2 regions of the Shewanella sp. AC91-MNA-CIBAN-0169 genome follow, and region 2 is predicted to be linked to the other one. Evidence: predicted binding sites of a transcription regulator. Region 2 holds the regulator's gene; the other holds the start of a gene.
What was found. The regulator sigma-54, encoded in region 2, starts transcription at its own class of promoters, with help from an activator protein. The targets are predictions, from matches to a motif close to GTTGGCACGNNNNTNGNNT.
Positions count from the first base shown of each region.

Region 1: AAEY98_RS05485 (BON domain-containing protein) is a predicted target of sigma-54. The motif match lies at 4,567-4,585, and genes of this name have one in related genera.

Region 1 is NZ_JBEOPM010000004.1:33,050-40,373, forward strand. Features, by position in the region: gene AAEY98_RS05460 (DUF1328 family protein) at 1-15, shown strand, start outside; gene AAEY98_RS05465 (hypothetical protein) at 95-289, shown strand; gene AAEY98_RS05470 (diacylglycerol kinase family protein) at 505-2,157, shown strand; gene AAEY98_RS05475 (sigma-54 interaction domain-containing protein) at 2,163-3,530, opposite strand; gene AAEY98_RS05480 (hypothetical protein) at 3,801-4,277, shown strand; gene AAEY98_RS05485 (BON domain-containing protein) at 4,621-5,172, shown strand; gene AAEY98_RS05490 (hypothetical protein) at 5,265-5,525, shown strand; gene AAEY98_RS05495 (TetR/AcrR family transcriptional regulator) at 5,910-6,494, shown strand; gene AAEY98_RS05500 (C40 family peptidase) at 6,555-7,145, shown strand; gene AAEY98_RS05505 (LacI family DNA-binding transcriptional regulator) at 7,298-7,324, shown strand, end outside.
Region 2 is NZ_JBEOPM010000026.1:54,483-61,806, reverse strand. Features, by position in the region: gene AAEY98_RS18465 (HPr family phosphocarrier protein) at 1-183, opposite strand, end outside; gene rapZ (RNase adapter RapZ) at 204-1,067, opposite strand; gene ptsN (PTS IIA-like nitrogen regulatory protein PtsN) at 1,064-1,507, opposite strand; gene hpf (ribosome hibernation promoting factor) at 1,510-1,797, opposite strand; gene AAEY98_RS18445 (RNA polymerase factor sigma-54) at 1,823-3,307, opposite strand; gene lptB (LPS export ABC transporter ATP-binding protein) at 3,450-4,181, opposite strand; gene lptA (lipopolysaccharide transport periplasmic protein LptA) at 4,178-4,759, opposite strand; gene lptC (LPS export ABC transporter periplasmic protein LptC) at 4,746-5,306, opposite strand; gene kdsC (3-deoxy-manno-octulosonate-8-phosphatase KdsC) at 5,303-5,869, opposite strand; gene AAEY98_RS18420 (KpsF/GutQ family sugar-phosphate isomerase) at 5,872-6,849, opposite strand; gene AAEY98_RS18415 (calcium/sodium antiporter) at 6,894-7,324, opposite strand, start outside.

The DNA.
Region 1 (7,324 bases), on a different contig from region 2:
GCTCCCCGAGGATAGTATTAACCCCTTACCTTAATCCAAGTTGAGGCTGCTTAAACAAGTTTATACGATTACAACCATCATCCAGGAGATGAATATGAATTTATTAAAACTACTGACAATGGCAAGTTTAATGGTGTTTTTAACGGCCGGTTTATCAGCATGTTCAGATAACAAAGCTGAAAACGCAGGTGAGAAAGTGGATGAAATGATGCAAGATGCCGGTAATGCAGTTGAAGATACATGTGAAGATGTTAAAGAAGGTATGAAAGCTGAAGATCCAGACTGTTAAGCATTGTACCAATCACATTAACTATTTTATTTGTTTAAGTCGTTAAGTGTTACAACTCAAAATGCATTGTTCTAGGTAGAGTCATTCCATTTAAACCAATGTAAGTCGAGGTGGAATGTTTGACTGACAGCGACGAAATAACCAGATAGTTATTAAGATAAGTATTAGCCTAAGCAGCACACATGTGCTGCTTTTTTTACAACAGGAGGACCACAATGCTAACCCGTATTCATATTAAATATTATTATACTGTTGGCGCATTATTGGCTTTGTGCTTATGTGTGGCGCTTCCTTATGTGTTACTTAAGGTTATTTTTGCTTGGGTTGCATTATCTTTGGGGCTGGTGAGTTCAGCTTATTGGTTTAATAGCGCAGGCATTTTCCGAAAAAGCCAAGATGGCAGCATTCCTTGGTATATCAGTTGGAGTTTTGTTCCCTTTTTAATGGGGTGCCAGCTGTATAACGCCTGGGCAAGAAAGCATGACAAAGTGCCCGTAATCCAAAAAATAGATAAGCAGTTGTATTTAGCCTGCCGATTGTTTCCCAGTGATATTGACCGACTTAAGCATGAAAAAATTGATGCAATTTTGGATGTTACTGCCGAATTTGACGCATTAGAGTGGACCTTGTTTGATGAAAATATTGGCTATTTAAATATTCCCATATTAGATCACAGCGTACCGACTGTCGCGCAGTTAAATCAAGCCATTAATTGGTTACACACTCAAGTCAGTAATGGTAAAAATGTAGTAGTGCATTGCGCGCTAGGCCGGGGGCGTTCGGTGTTGGTATTAGCGGCTTATTTAGTCTGCCGTGAGAGAAATCGTAATGTTAATGATGTGCTTAAATCCATCAATAGTATCCGCCAAACGGCACGGTTAAATAAATGGCAGTTGGCCGCTATAGAAAAAATGCATAGTCAGCAACAAATTAATATTCACAAACGTGCTTGGTTGATTGTTAACCCAGTGTCTGGTGGTGGTAAATGGCATGATGAAGCAGACCATATTACCCAAACCTTGACGGATTACTTTCAGCTTGAAGTGCTGTATACCGCCAAAGATAAGTCTGCAGTGCAATTAGCCAAACAAGCTAAACAAAAGGGCGCAGATATTATAGTTGCCTGTGGTGGCGACGGTACGGTTAACGAGGTGGCATCAGTGATTGTTGATACCGATATTTTCTTAGGTATTATTCCGATGGGAACCACCAATGCACTAAGTCATACTTTGTTTGGCGCCGCCAGTAAATTGGTGCCGGTATCGCAAGCGCTTGATATTTTGATTCAAGGTTATTCACAACGTGTTGATACTGCTACATGTAATGATGAGTTGATGTTGTTGCTGGTGGGGCTAGGCTTTGAACAAAAAATGATAGCGAAGGCTGACCGTGACCAAAAAGATGCCCTAGGACAATTAGCCTACCTTAATGGTTTGTGGGAGGCGGTAGGCGAAAACCAGCCATTGTCGATAAGAGTGCAGATCGATGGTGGCGATATTAAAGTGATTAACACCACTAGCCTAGTGATAGCCAATGCTGCGCCATTTACCAGCTTGTTAGCGCTAGGTAATGGCGAACCCAATATTACCGATGGCTTGTTAGATATTACCTGGATTGAATCGAGTGAGACATCGCCACAACAGTTATTGAGTATGACCGAGTTGCTATTTGCAGGCTTAACTGGAGAACGTGAAGATAATCAACAGAGTCAAATTCATCATGAGCAAGCAAAAAAAATCTACTTAAACACAGATTCGTCTTGCCAATATGTGATCGATGGTGAGTTATTTGAATCAGAAGATTTGTGTATTAAAGTCAAACCCAGGTCATTAAATGTGCTTGTGCCAGAAGCGAGCAAACACGTTTAATGACGCTATGGTTCGTCTGAACCGGTTTGGTCTTCGTATTTACTGAGTTTGTTGTAAAGGGTTTTGACGCTAATACCGAGCTGTTTGGCAGTATCATTTTTATTGCCCAATGAGTTGTCGAGCGCTTGATAAATAGCTACTTTTTCAAGTTCATCTAAGCGCATACCAGCAGGTATTTGTACGTCGTCAGCTAAAGGCTCAGTTGATGGTTCCAGAGGTGTCACCGTGATATGACTCGGTAAAATAGTATCTTCTGCCAAAATATATGCACGTTCTATTGCGTGTTTTAGTTCGCGAACATTTCCAGGCCATTTTTGTTGTTGGATAAGTTTAATCGCATCATCTGAAAAGGTTTTAGTCAGTTTTTCAGCAGTATTTCGGTAGGCTAAAAAATGTTGTGCTAGGCCACTGATGTCATTGCTACGATCGCGTAATGGTGGCACTAGGATAGGGAAATGCGCTAAACGAAAATATAAATCTTCGCGAAAACGCCCAGCATCAATAGCGTCAGCTGGATCGCGATTGGTGGCAGCAACAATGCGAACATTGGCTTTTTTAAGCTGTTGTGAGCCGACAGAGCGATATTCATTGTTTTCGAGTACGCGTAACAATTTTACTTGATGTTCTAGCGGCATTTCGGTGACTTCATCAAGAAATAAGGTACCGCCTTCTGCTTGCTCGAATACACCACGGTGATCACGATGAGCACCGGTAAAAGCGCCTTTTACATGGCCAAACAGCTCACTGTCGACCAGTTCAGGGCTTAATGCACCACAGTTAATGGCGATAAATGGTTGGTTGATTCGGTGACTGGCCAGGTGGATGGTGTTGGCTACAAGCTCTTTACCCGCACCGCTTTCACCGACAATAAGTACGTTGCTTTCGGTTACGGCAACTTTACGAATAGTACGATACAACTTGTGCATTGCCCGCGATGAACCAACCAACAAACCGTATTGGTCTAGTTCACTAGAAAATGGCTGTTGTTGTTTTGTCGATTGTGACTGCAAGTCTTGGGCAAAGTCTTCTAAGGTGTCGTTGATTGCGTCGGCATCGTAAGGCTGACGAAAATGATAACCAGCGCTTTTTGACATTAAGTAATCTAAGTTAGGATTCGGTTTACCTTCGCTTAAGAAGATGAATTCAATATCAGACATTAACGCACTGTCAGTTAACTCTGCGTATTCTAGTTGGCTTAACTGTGATAATTCAATGATCGCAACATCTATCGAGTTACTGTGCAGTTGGTCTAACCAGGGCTGGTCAACTGAACTAGCAATCTTATTAAAGTGCTGACAACTCGGTAAGGCCAGGAGCCGTGCTTCACCTTCTTGACGACGGTGTAAATGATAAAAAAGTGTTGGACGTGGCATACCGATTCACTCCCTGTGGTGTTAAGTCTAATGTTTACCAGTGATGTCGTGTTGACAATCACAAGTGATCATTCCGTGTAATTAGGTAATTAACTCAGACCCGGACAAATTATAATAACTTTAACTATTAGAAGGTTAATTAATTTTTGCCCATGTACATGGGGTGTACATGGTTTAGTTTTTGCTTAATAAAGTGTGCTGTACCCGTATATGTTACACAACCCATCCAACAAAGTGCCAGTAAAATTATCGAATGCAGGAGGATTTACATTGAAATCATTTACTCGAGAAGAACAGGTTGAGTCCGATGTATGGCTATTACATGAGGCAATTGATTTATGCCAGGAAGGGCAACAATTTTATTCCCAAGCTACATTAGGGGCGGACGATTACAACATCAAACGGATTTTTATCCACATGGCCGACATTCGAAAATGCATGCTGGATCGTTTAACTCCTTTGTTTAGCGTGGTGCGAACAAGCCAAGCAAGGCCAATAGACAGTCAAACTTATCATCAACAATCCTCACATCGACACTATGCTAAGGCTGAGCAGGTTATACAGCATAAGCCGTTACCCCAAGTGATTGCGGTATTGGTTGAAACCGAACAACAGGTCTTGGTTCATTTAAAACAAACGGCTAGAAAAACTAAAAACCAGCGTGTTGCTAGCCAACTTGCCGAAGGTATTGCTTGGCTACAAATGAGCTGTGACACCATGAAAAACCTCTCTTTTGCTCATACTTAGCCATCGGCGACACAAACAGCGTGTTTTAATAGATGTTAATTTGTGACTAGCGTGTGTTTACCTGACTGACAGCATAATAGTACGGCATTAGTCATCTGTTCATTCTCTAGAGGGGTCATTTAATGCTAGAGCAGGCTATTCCGCGAATGCAATTAAGAGTCATTAATTCTCATCGCAACGATGAAAAATTTACCTAGCGTCGGTAAAAAAGTCCGATATTATCATCTATCAGTAAGATGAAAATAACCATGAATACTTGTTAATTCATTATTAACAGATACTTATAATAATTGGCATGGTTCACGCATTGTATTCCTTGAGATTAACAACGGAGGAAAACTTTATGAACAAGACCACATTATCTGTAGTAATGAGCATTATGTTAGGTTCAATGGCATTCGGTGCAAATGCAGCACAAGATTGGCAAGATGATGCAAAAGATGCGTGGATCGATGGTAAAGCTGAAACCACACTTTTGTTAAATGCAAATCTGAACTCATTTGATATTAATACCGACGTGCATGATGGCAACGTGACCCTAACAGGTAAAGTTAACAGCAGTGTTGATAAGTCACTTGCTGGAGAGTTAATTAAAAGCTTAGATGGCGTAAAAGACGTTAACAATGAGCTTTCGGTGATGAAGCAGCACAGTGATAAAGACAGCAAAGATTTAAGTGACTCACTCACAGATTCGAAAGTTGCTGCTGTAGTGAAAACCCGATTATTATTCTCTGCTGACGTGTCGGGCACCGATATTAACGTTGATGTCGCACATGGTGTTGTGACCTTAAAAGGTACTGTGTCGAGCGATGCAGAACGTGATTTAGCCTTAACCATCGCTAAAAATACCGATGACGTTAAAGATGTAGTCGATGAGTTACGTGTAACAGGATAATTTATTCGGTTATACTTAAAACCAGCCTTCGTGCTGGTTTTTTTATGCCTAAAATAAGTATGTGAAGTGGTGACTTAAGGATGCTCTTTTCTATGACAAACCATGTGATAAAACCGCTGTTAAATGTCATGTCGTGGCTAGCGTTGGCAAGTGTGTTGTTACTATCTGGCTGTGGCAATGTATTGTGCCAAGCGCAAACTGATAAAGAAGTGGATCCCCTCAAGCAATATGAAGCCCAAAAGCGTTGTGAACAGCTAGTCGATGAGCATATGGACAATAGTTATTCTGATCGGCGTGATGAAAATATGCAGTTATTGAAAGAGTCGATAGCCAATAATACCCATAGTGGTTAACCCCGTTTTATTCAGGGTGGTACAAGCAGTATTTACCCATATATTGGCTGTTTTTTCTGTTCCATCTTGGGTAGATTTTTTGCTTATAAGAAATCTGGCCGATAGTAATTATGTTATGTTGAAAAGCCTGCGTGGTTACCGCTGCATTTAATGCCGTGGTGCTGATAGAACATGGTTTTTCAAAGTCCACTACTGAGCTTAAGTTTTGTCGGAAACATATTTTGGTTGCGTATATAGATGATGGATTGATCCAGAAATAGAGCTTTGATGGGACAATTTTGTTGAATCATCTAAAGATAAAAGCGCATGTTTTAGCTTATCAGTAACTAAAATTAGCCGACTGGTCTATTCTTGTTTATCCTATCACTAAAAAATGGAGGTTAAATGAATAAAAGTGCAGCGAGTAGACAGTCAATATGCGTCGTAGGTGAAAAGCTTTTTGCGTTACACGGTTATAGCGCAGTAGGTATTAAATTAATTCTCGACGAAGTGGGTATTCCTAAAGGTTCTTTTTATCATTACTTTGCCAGTAAAGAAGCGTTTGCTGCAGCTGTGGCTGAACATTATTTCCAGCAGCGCATTCAACCTATCGCTATCGATTCAAGCGTAAACTTTAAAACCAATTTATCTACTGTGCTAAATGGATATCATCAACTCATTGACGAGCTGTTTAGTGGCAGTGAACCACGCGGCTGCTTGATGGGTAACTTGATGGTAGAGGTCAGTAGTCAGTCGCCGCAACTGCATCAAACCTTGAATCAGCTTTATGATCAATGGATCGGCCTATTGAGTGCACTTATTCAACAAGGGCAGCAACAAGGGCATATTCGTGCGGACTTACCGGCATCAACGTTAGCGAGTGTTTTTTGGTCAAATTGGCAAGGAACTATGCTACGCTGCCAAATTAAAATCGATAAAATGGCAGCTAAACGGGCTTTAGTGCAGTGCATACAAATGATGACTCGTTAACGCTAAGCGGTGCGGCGGTTATTTTTATTGTGTATTGCGGCAAAAATATTTATATTTCGGATGATTTTTCGGGGTTTGGAGTGGGTTGAATTGGCTAAAAGATTATTGTTTAGTTGTTTAGTGCTGTTGTTATCTGCATGTGCGTCTTCGCCTGCTGTGGTTATCGCGTCTAAGCCCGTGGTGGTTCCTCCCATGCTTAAGCCAGAACCACCTAAGTGGAGTGAGTCAAACCTACTGAGTTTTCATAATCAATGGAAAGGCACTCCATATCGTTTAGGTGGCCTGAGTAGAAATGGCGTAGATTGTTCAGGGTTTGTGTATTTGGCCTACTTGAATATTGTTGGCGACAAGTTACCTCGTACCGTGAACTCGCAACGTATTTTAGGTAAAGAAATCCCGCGTAATCAGTTAAAAACTGGCGATCTCGTTTTTTTCAAAACCACCCGAACCGTTCGTCATGTCGGTATTTACATGGGCAATGACCGTTTTTTACATGCCTCGACTAAAAAAGGGGTAAAAATTTCGAGTTTGAATAATATCTATTGGAAACCTCGTTTTTGGTTTGCAAAACGCTTAAAAAACCCAACTGTTGAGCAAAATATGTCGATCGCTAGTCTTGTTGATCATGTTCAACAGCAAGACGATTTATAATTTGGCAGCAGTTTAACTAGCTGGTGCCGTTTTTCGCTTAAACGCTAGGCCTGTATCTGAAATGCAGATTTGATTTTCTACCGCCTAGCGTCAGTATATTCATGTTATTTATAGCTATTTTAGGCTAACGCCACGACATAAACGGACCCACTATGCCAGACTCCAAGCATTGGACCTTA
Region 2 (7,324 bases):
TTTACCGATACCACTTTCAAGCATTAATAGCCCAAGTACGCTAGCTGCGCTGGCGTTTTTTTCGCCTTGAGTTAAGGTGATGTTAGCATCAAAATCCGCCGCTAACATCGCGAGTTTTGTGGCGGCACGGGCGTGTAAGCCCAATTTATTTGAAATGGTCACTTGGCGTTCAAGTTTGATCATTGACGCGATCCTATGCTCACTTAGTTATTAGTATCACTGATATTTAATTCTCTGTGGCGAGCATTAACCGTGTGTTTACTGCCTTGTCGAAATCGTTTTGCTAATTGATCTGCAATATATACCGAACGGTGCTGACCACCAGTACAACCAATCGCGATGGTAAGGTAACTGCGATTGTTACGTTCTAAATGCGGCATCCAAGTTTCAAATAGGTTTTCAATTTGCCAAATAAATTTATTAACTAATGGCTGACGACCTAAAAATTCTTGTACGGGCTCATCTAAACCCGTAAATGGACGCAGTTCTATTTCCCAATGTGGGTTGGGTAAAAAGCGTACATCAAACATAAAATCTGCTTCTGTCGGCATGCCGTGTTTAAAGCCAAAAGATTCAAAGTTAATCACTAACTCTTTATCAACACTGCCTAATAATATTTGCCTAACTTGGTCGCTTAATTCGTAGATATTTAGCGCAGAAGTGTCGATATAGTGATCAACAATTTTTGCGATAGGCTCAAGTAAACGGCCTTCTAGTTTTATCGCTTCTTGCAGTGAAATATGATTTTTAGATAACGGGTGTAATCGACGTGTTTCGCTGTAACGTTTAAGCAATACTTTGTCATTGGAATTTAAAAAGAAACTGATAATTTCAGTGTCATTTTGAAGTAGTGCCAATTGGTCTTGAAGCACTTTACCTTGTTCTGCAATGTTACGAACATCAACGCTAATCGCAACCAAATCATTACTGCCTTTAAGCTGGGCTAATAATGTGCCAATGAGTGGTAAAGGCAAATTATCAACACAATAATATCCTAGGTCTTCTAATACTCTCAGGGCAACGGATTTCCCTGAGCCTGAACGTCCCGATACTATAACTAGTTTCATGCAGTAATAACCTGATAAAGTTCTGTTGCGTCGTGAGTTTTACGAAGCTGTTTCAATATTTGCTTATCGCTTAACTTTTGGGCCATGCTCGATAACGTGCCTAAATGTTGTTGGCACTGGTCTGCAGGTACTAACAAAGCAAATAAAAGATCCACGGGTTGCTTATCGATTGCATCAAAGGCAATGGCTTCTTCACATTTAATAAATATCGCGATAGGGTGATCGATGGTCGTTAATCTACCATGAGGTATCGCAATGCCATTTCCTATACCTGTGCTACCCATTTTCTCTCTCGCTAACAGGCTTTCAAAAACCTCTTGCGAAGACAGGGTTGGGTACTGGGCAGCGACTAAATTGCTGATGAGTTCCAGTACTTTTTTCTTACTGCCCGGTGTGGCACAGGTAGTGCATTCCGGCTGCAGAATGGTACAAAGTTCCATCGTTAGTGTTTTGTATTCTTCTCTTTGTGTTTAATTACCTGACGGTCGAGTTTATCGATCAGGGCGTCTATTGCAGCATACATATCAGTACTTTCTGACATTGCAAAAATTTCTGCGCCATTAATGTTGATTTTGGCTTCTGCTTTTTGTTGTAATTTTTCTACATTGAGCACAACGTGTACATTATGGATCTGATCGAAGTGTCGTTCAAGCTTTGAAAATTTACTGTGGATGTATTCACGTAAAGATTCTGTTATTTCGACATGACGTCCAGTCAGACTTATTTGCATAAAAAATCCTCCATTGCCTAGTAGGTTATAAACTCTTACGTTGGTTTGAGGGCGGGATCATCATTGCTTCACGGTATTTTGCTATCGTACGACGAGCAACGTTTATGCCCTGTTCTGCCAGAAGCTGAGCCATTTTACTGTCACTCAGTGGTTTTTTCTGGTTTTCTGCGGCAACCAGCTTTTTGATAAAAGCACGAATGGCCGTTGATGAGCATTCCCCGCCATCGTCAGTACTGACATGGCTAGAGAAGAAGTATTTTAGTTCAAATAAGCCTCGAGGGGTGTGCATATATTTTTGTGTGGTGACTCGTGAAATGGTCGATTCATGCATTTCTACAGCTTCAGCGATATCATTGAGCACCATAGGCTTCATGGCTTCTTCGCCATATTCAAAAAAGCCTTGCTGAAATTGCACAATGCAATTTGCCACTTTAAGTAAAGTATCATTACGGCTTTCAATACTTTTAATAAACCATTTAGCCTCTTGCAGATGGCCTCGAATAAATTGACTATCCGACGGGTTTTTACTGCCTCTAGCCATGGCTGCATATTGCTGATTAACACCAATTTTAGGCATGTTGTCTGGGTTTAACTCTACTACCCAACGGCCATTTTTCTTTAATACTGTGACATCGGGAATCACGTATTCATCATCCATGGGGGTAATTAATAAGCCCGGACGAGGATTGAGTGTCTGGATTAGAGTGATTGCGTCACGTAACTCATTTTCTTTTAGTTTTGTTTTACGCATCAATAATCTGAAATCACGGCCAGCAATTAACTCTAAATAGCCTTTAATTAACAAACGGGCATTATCGATATGGGGTGTGTCGTTAGAGTATTGCGCTAATTGAATAAATAGGCATTCGCTTAAATCACGTGCTGCAACACCCACAGGATCAAAGTGTTGAACGCGTTTTAATACCGCCTCAACCTCATCTAGTTCCACATTTTCATCACCCATGGCTTCGAGAATATCTTCGGTACTTTGGGTTAAATAACCGCGTTCATCAATGGCATCAATAATGGCGGTGGCAATGGCGAGATCGGTGTCTGAAAATGGAGTGAGATTTTTTTGCCATTCTAAGTGTTCGTACAGACCTTCGGTGGTTTCACCTTGAAAGGGCATGTCGTCATCGCGCATGCTTGCACTGCCTGAACCTGACATAGGTGAGGCTGTGTATACTTCATCCCATGTGGTATCCATGGCTAAATCATCCATGGTTTCTTTGGTCATGGATTCTGCTATGTCGACGGTGGAAGTGTCTTTTTCGACATTAACAATACTGTTGTCACTAAAGTCTGTATCCGCTTGGTCGCGGTTTTCTTTTAAGGAGTCTTTTGCTTCAGAAAACTCATCTTCTATTTCAAGCAATGGATTTGAATCTAATGCTTGTTGGATTTCCTGCTGTAGCTCCAATGACGATAATTGCAGTAAGCGAATGGCTTGCTGCAATTGTGGGGTCATGGTTAAGTGTTGACCCATTTTAAGTTGGAGTGACGCTTTCATTTACCGCTTATCCCTAGATGATTTTCCATAAAAATGACAATCTCGAACTGTAATAGATTGCCATAAACATCAATGACATTTAACGTTGTTTAGGTATCGTTCAATGAAATGAGTTAGCTAGACTAAAAGGCCAGTAAAGTAACTATAGCTTGAATTGTTCACCTAAGTACACAGCTCGAACTTGTTGATTACTTAATATCTCATCTGGTGTGCCTTCGGCAATTAAATTACCCTGGCTAACGATATAGGCTCGCTCACAAACGTCTAGCGTTTCACGTACGTTATGGTCGGTAATTAATACCCCTAAACCGCGGTTTTTAAGTTGTTGGATGATTTTTTTAATGTCGATGACCGAAATAGGATCAACACCAGCAAAGGGCTCATCAAGCAAAATAAATTTTGGATTAGCAGCTAAAGCGCGCGCAATTTCAACACGACGACGTTCACCACCCGATAACGACATGCCTTGGCTGTCGCGTATGTGAGTAATGTGGAACTCTTCGAGTAAGTGCTCAAGTTGCTCAATACGTTGGTCTGTGCTGAGCTCTTTGCGAGTTTGCAGTACGGCCATTATGTTGTCGTAAACGGTGAGCTTGCGGAAAATACTGGCTTCTTGTGGTAAGTAACCTATACCTTTGCGGGCGCGCAAATGCATTGGATCGGCAGTAAGGTCGTCATCGTCAATCAATATTCGGCCTTTATCGCTTTTTACTAAGCCGACAACCATATAAAAGGTGGTGGTTTTACCTGCACCATTGGGGCCTAAAAGACCGACAATTTGGCCGGTTTTAACCGTTAAGCTCACATCTTTAACAACTTGACGAGCTTTATAGCTTTTAGCTAGATTTTCAGCGGTTAAGGTAATTTGGGTCATGGTTTGATCTGCTTGTTAACAGGAATTTCAGGGAGTTTTTGCTTTGGCGCTGACTCGTCTTGGAAATTCTCTGGTTGAATGATGGTGATTACCCGATCTTGTCCTGTACCAGTACTTTCGGCAATCAGCTCTTGAGCACTGATGTTGTACTTGATTTTATTACCGGTAACCTGGCTACCAGATTGATCCAATTTGGCGTTGCCAGTCAATGTGAGTGTAGTAGTGGCAAGGTCATAGCTAATTTCGTTAGCACTTGCGGTACCAATTTTACCGTCATCTAATTCTTGTGAAAATGTAGCTGGGGTGCCAGTAGCAATTAATCTCTTGCTGGTGGTGTTTTCAGGGGTAAACGCCCGTAACTGATCTGCATTGATATTAATCGTGCCTTGGACAATCGTTACCGGACCATTAAAAACAATTTGATTATTCTTAATGTCGGCAGACTGACTGACTGAAGCGATTTTCAATTCTTGTTTCAGATCCCCTTGTTTCGCTATGGCAGGCAAACTCAATATACAAAGTATGCTACTTAATAACATAACATTGGCGCGAGTGTGGAGACGATTAATGTGGCTCATATGTTCCTTCTACCTGGCTTAGTAGCGATAATTTTTGCGAATTCAAGTCAGCATGTAGGCCTAAACCTTGAATAATAAACCCTTTACCTTTGATGTACACCATCTCTTGCGAGGATCCTATCATAGTGGTTAAATCCACCGAAATAGCTTGGGTACTCAGTGACTGCAGGGGTTCTTCTATATCAATGGCATCAATAATAACATTATTTTCTAATGTGACTTTGCTGGTATTTTTATTCAATTGCCCACGGTCTGCACTTAATTGCCATTGTGCTTTACCGTTTTCAGGGTAAATGAGGTAAATCGGTTTGGTAAAGTGAGTGATGTCACTTGAGGCGTAATGCTCCATGTGTTCGGCGCTGACTCGACTTTCGACGAAACCTAGTTGATTGAATTCTGTAGTGCGTAGGTTATCTGCAACAAAATCTGGGCGCTCAATACCGCGTATTTGTACCGCGTCCATTTCACTGCGTTTTACTTGTGCTTGCCAGTACAATATAAAAGCAAGCCCAAAAAAAGCAATAATACCTAGCGTGACTCTACTCATATACTCATACCATGAGCACTGGCAAATTTATCTTGGCTTAATAGTAATAAATCGGTGAGTTCACGCAGTGCGCCGTGGCCACCATTGAGGGTGGTTGTCATATGGCACTGTTGTTTGACAAACGGATGACCATCACCGACACAAACGGCTAGTCCTACGGCTTTCATTACAGGTAGGTCTACCATGTCATCGCCAATGTAAGCCACTTCATCAGCAGTCACATTATAGAGCGACAATAATTGCTCAAAAGGCTCAAATTTATTATCAATACCTTGATAAATATGTGTTACACCTAATGCCGTCATGCGGTTTTCAACAATCTTGGATTTACGTCCTGTTATCACGGCAACATGGATACCACTGGTAAGCAAAGAACGCACACCATAACCGTCACGAGTATGGAACGCTTTGAGTTCTTCACCTGCATTACTGAGGTAAATACGTCCATCTGAAAATACTCCATCGACATCACAGATTAACAGTTTGATTTTTTGAGCTCGTTGCCAAATATCATTGCTGACAGGGCCGTAAAATCCTTGGTGAAACGAGGTTGATTCTGACATGATTAAATGACTCCAGCTTTAACCATATCGAGCATGTTTAATGCTCCGATCGGTTGATGTTTTTCATTAACGACAATCAGTCCGTTGATGCTCTTTTCATCCATGATTTGCAGTGCTTGTGCGGCTAAAATCCCCGCAGGGCAGGTAACACAATTTTCGGTCATAACCTGGGCAATAGGAGTGATTCGAAGATTCACGTCTGCATCGATAACCCGGCGTAAATCACCATCGGTAAAAATGCCCACAAGTTTATTGGCATGGTCGACTACTGCCGTCATGCCAAGGCCCTTTTTAGATATTTCATAAAGTGCCTCAGTAATACAAATATCATCATTGACGATCGGTAAATCATCGTCTTTATGCATGACATCGTCGACTTTTAGAAGTAATTTTCTTCCAAGAGAGCCACCAGGGTGTGATAAGGCAAAGTCATCACGAGTAAAACCTTTTGCTTGTAATAAAGCAATGGCTAATGCATCGCCCATAGCAAGTGTTGCAGTGGTGCTGGAAGTGGGTGCTAATCCTAATGGACATGCTTCTTCTTGCACTTGAATGCATAAATGGATTTTGGATAAACGCGCCATATTGGAGTCTGGTTTACCGGTCACCGCAATCACTGGTACACCCATACGCTGGATAACAGGCATTAATGTCAGTATTTCGCTTGATTCACCAGAGTTGGAAATGGCGAGTACAATGTCATTTTTGGCTAATGCGCCCAAATCACCATGACTGGCTTCACCAGGGTGAACAAAAAATGCCGGTGTGCCGGTGCTGGCAAAGGTCGCGGATATTTTGTTACCAATATGACCGGATTTGCCCATCCCCATGACAATTACTTTACCTTTACACTGCATGATCAATTGACATGCTTGGTCAAACTCAACCGAGTCTACATATTGATATAAATTATCTAAGGCAGCTTTTTCTATATCAATGACTTTACGACCCCATTGACGAAATTGAGTGTGATTTACCATGCGACTCTCTCTGTTAGCTTAATACTTTACTTTCATGCTCCAATCTAATGCGACTGAAAGACAACAATTTGGTACGCAATAAAGGTGATTAATAATAGTGCGCCATGCCAGCGAGTAAGTTGTTGCTTAGCGCCACTGGATAATACTAAAACGGCTAATGCTGCACTGGTGCCTAATACCATATAGAAGTCTCTTCCACTGGCTGAAGCATCTATTTCACCAGGGGAGATCAATCCTGGTAGTGCCAGTACCGCAAGAATGTTAAACAAGTTAGACCCAACAATGTTACCAATGACAAGGTCGTGTTCTTTTTTTAATACACCAGCAATACAGGCCGCTAATTCTGGTAGGCTGGTTCCTACTGCGATAATGGTTAAGCCAATCACAAGATCTGACAACCCATAAAACTTTGCAATACCTACAGCGCCATCGACCATCCAACTTGCTGATAGCGGGAGCAATATAATACCGACGA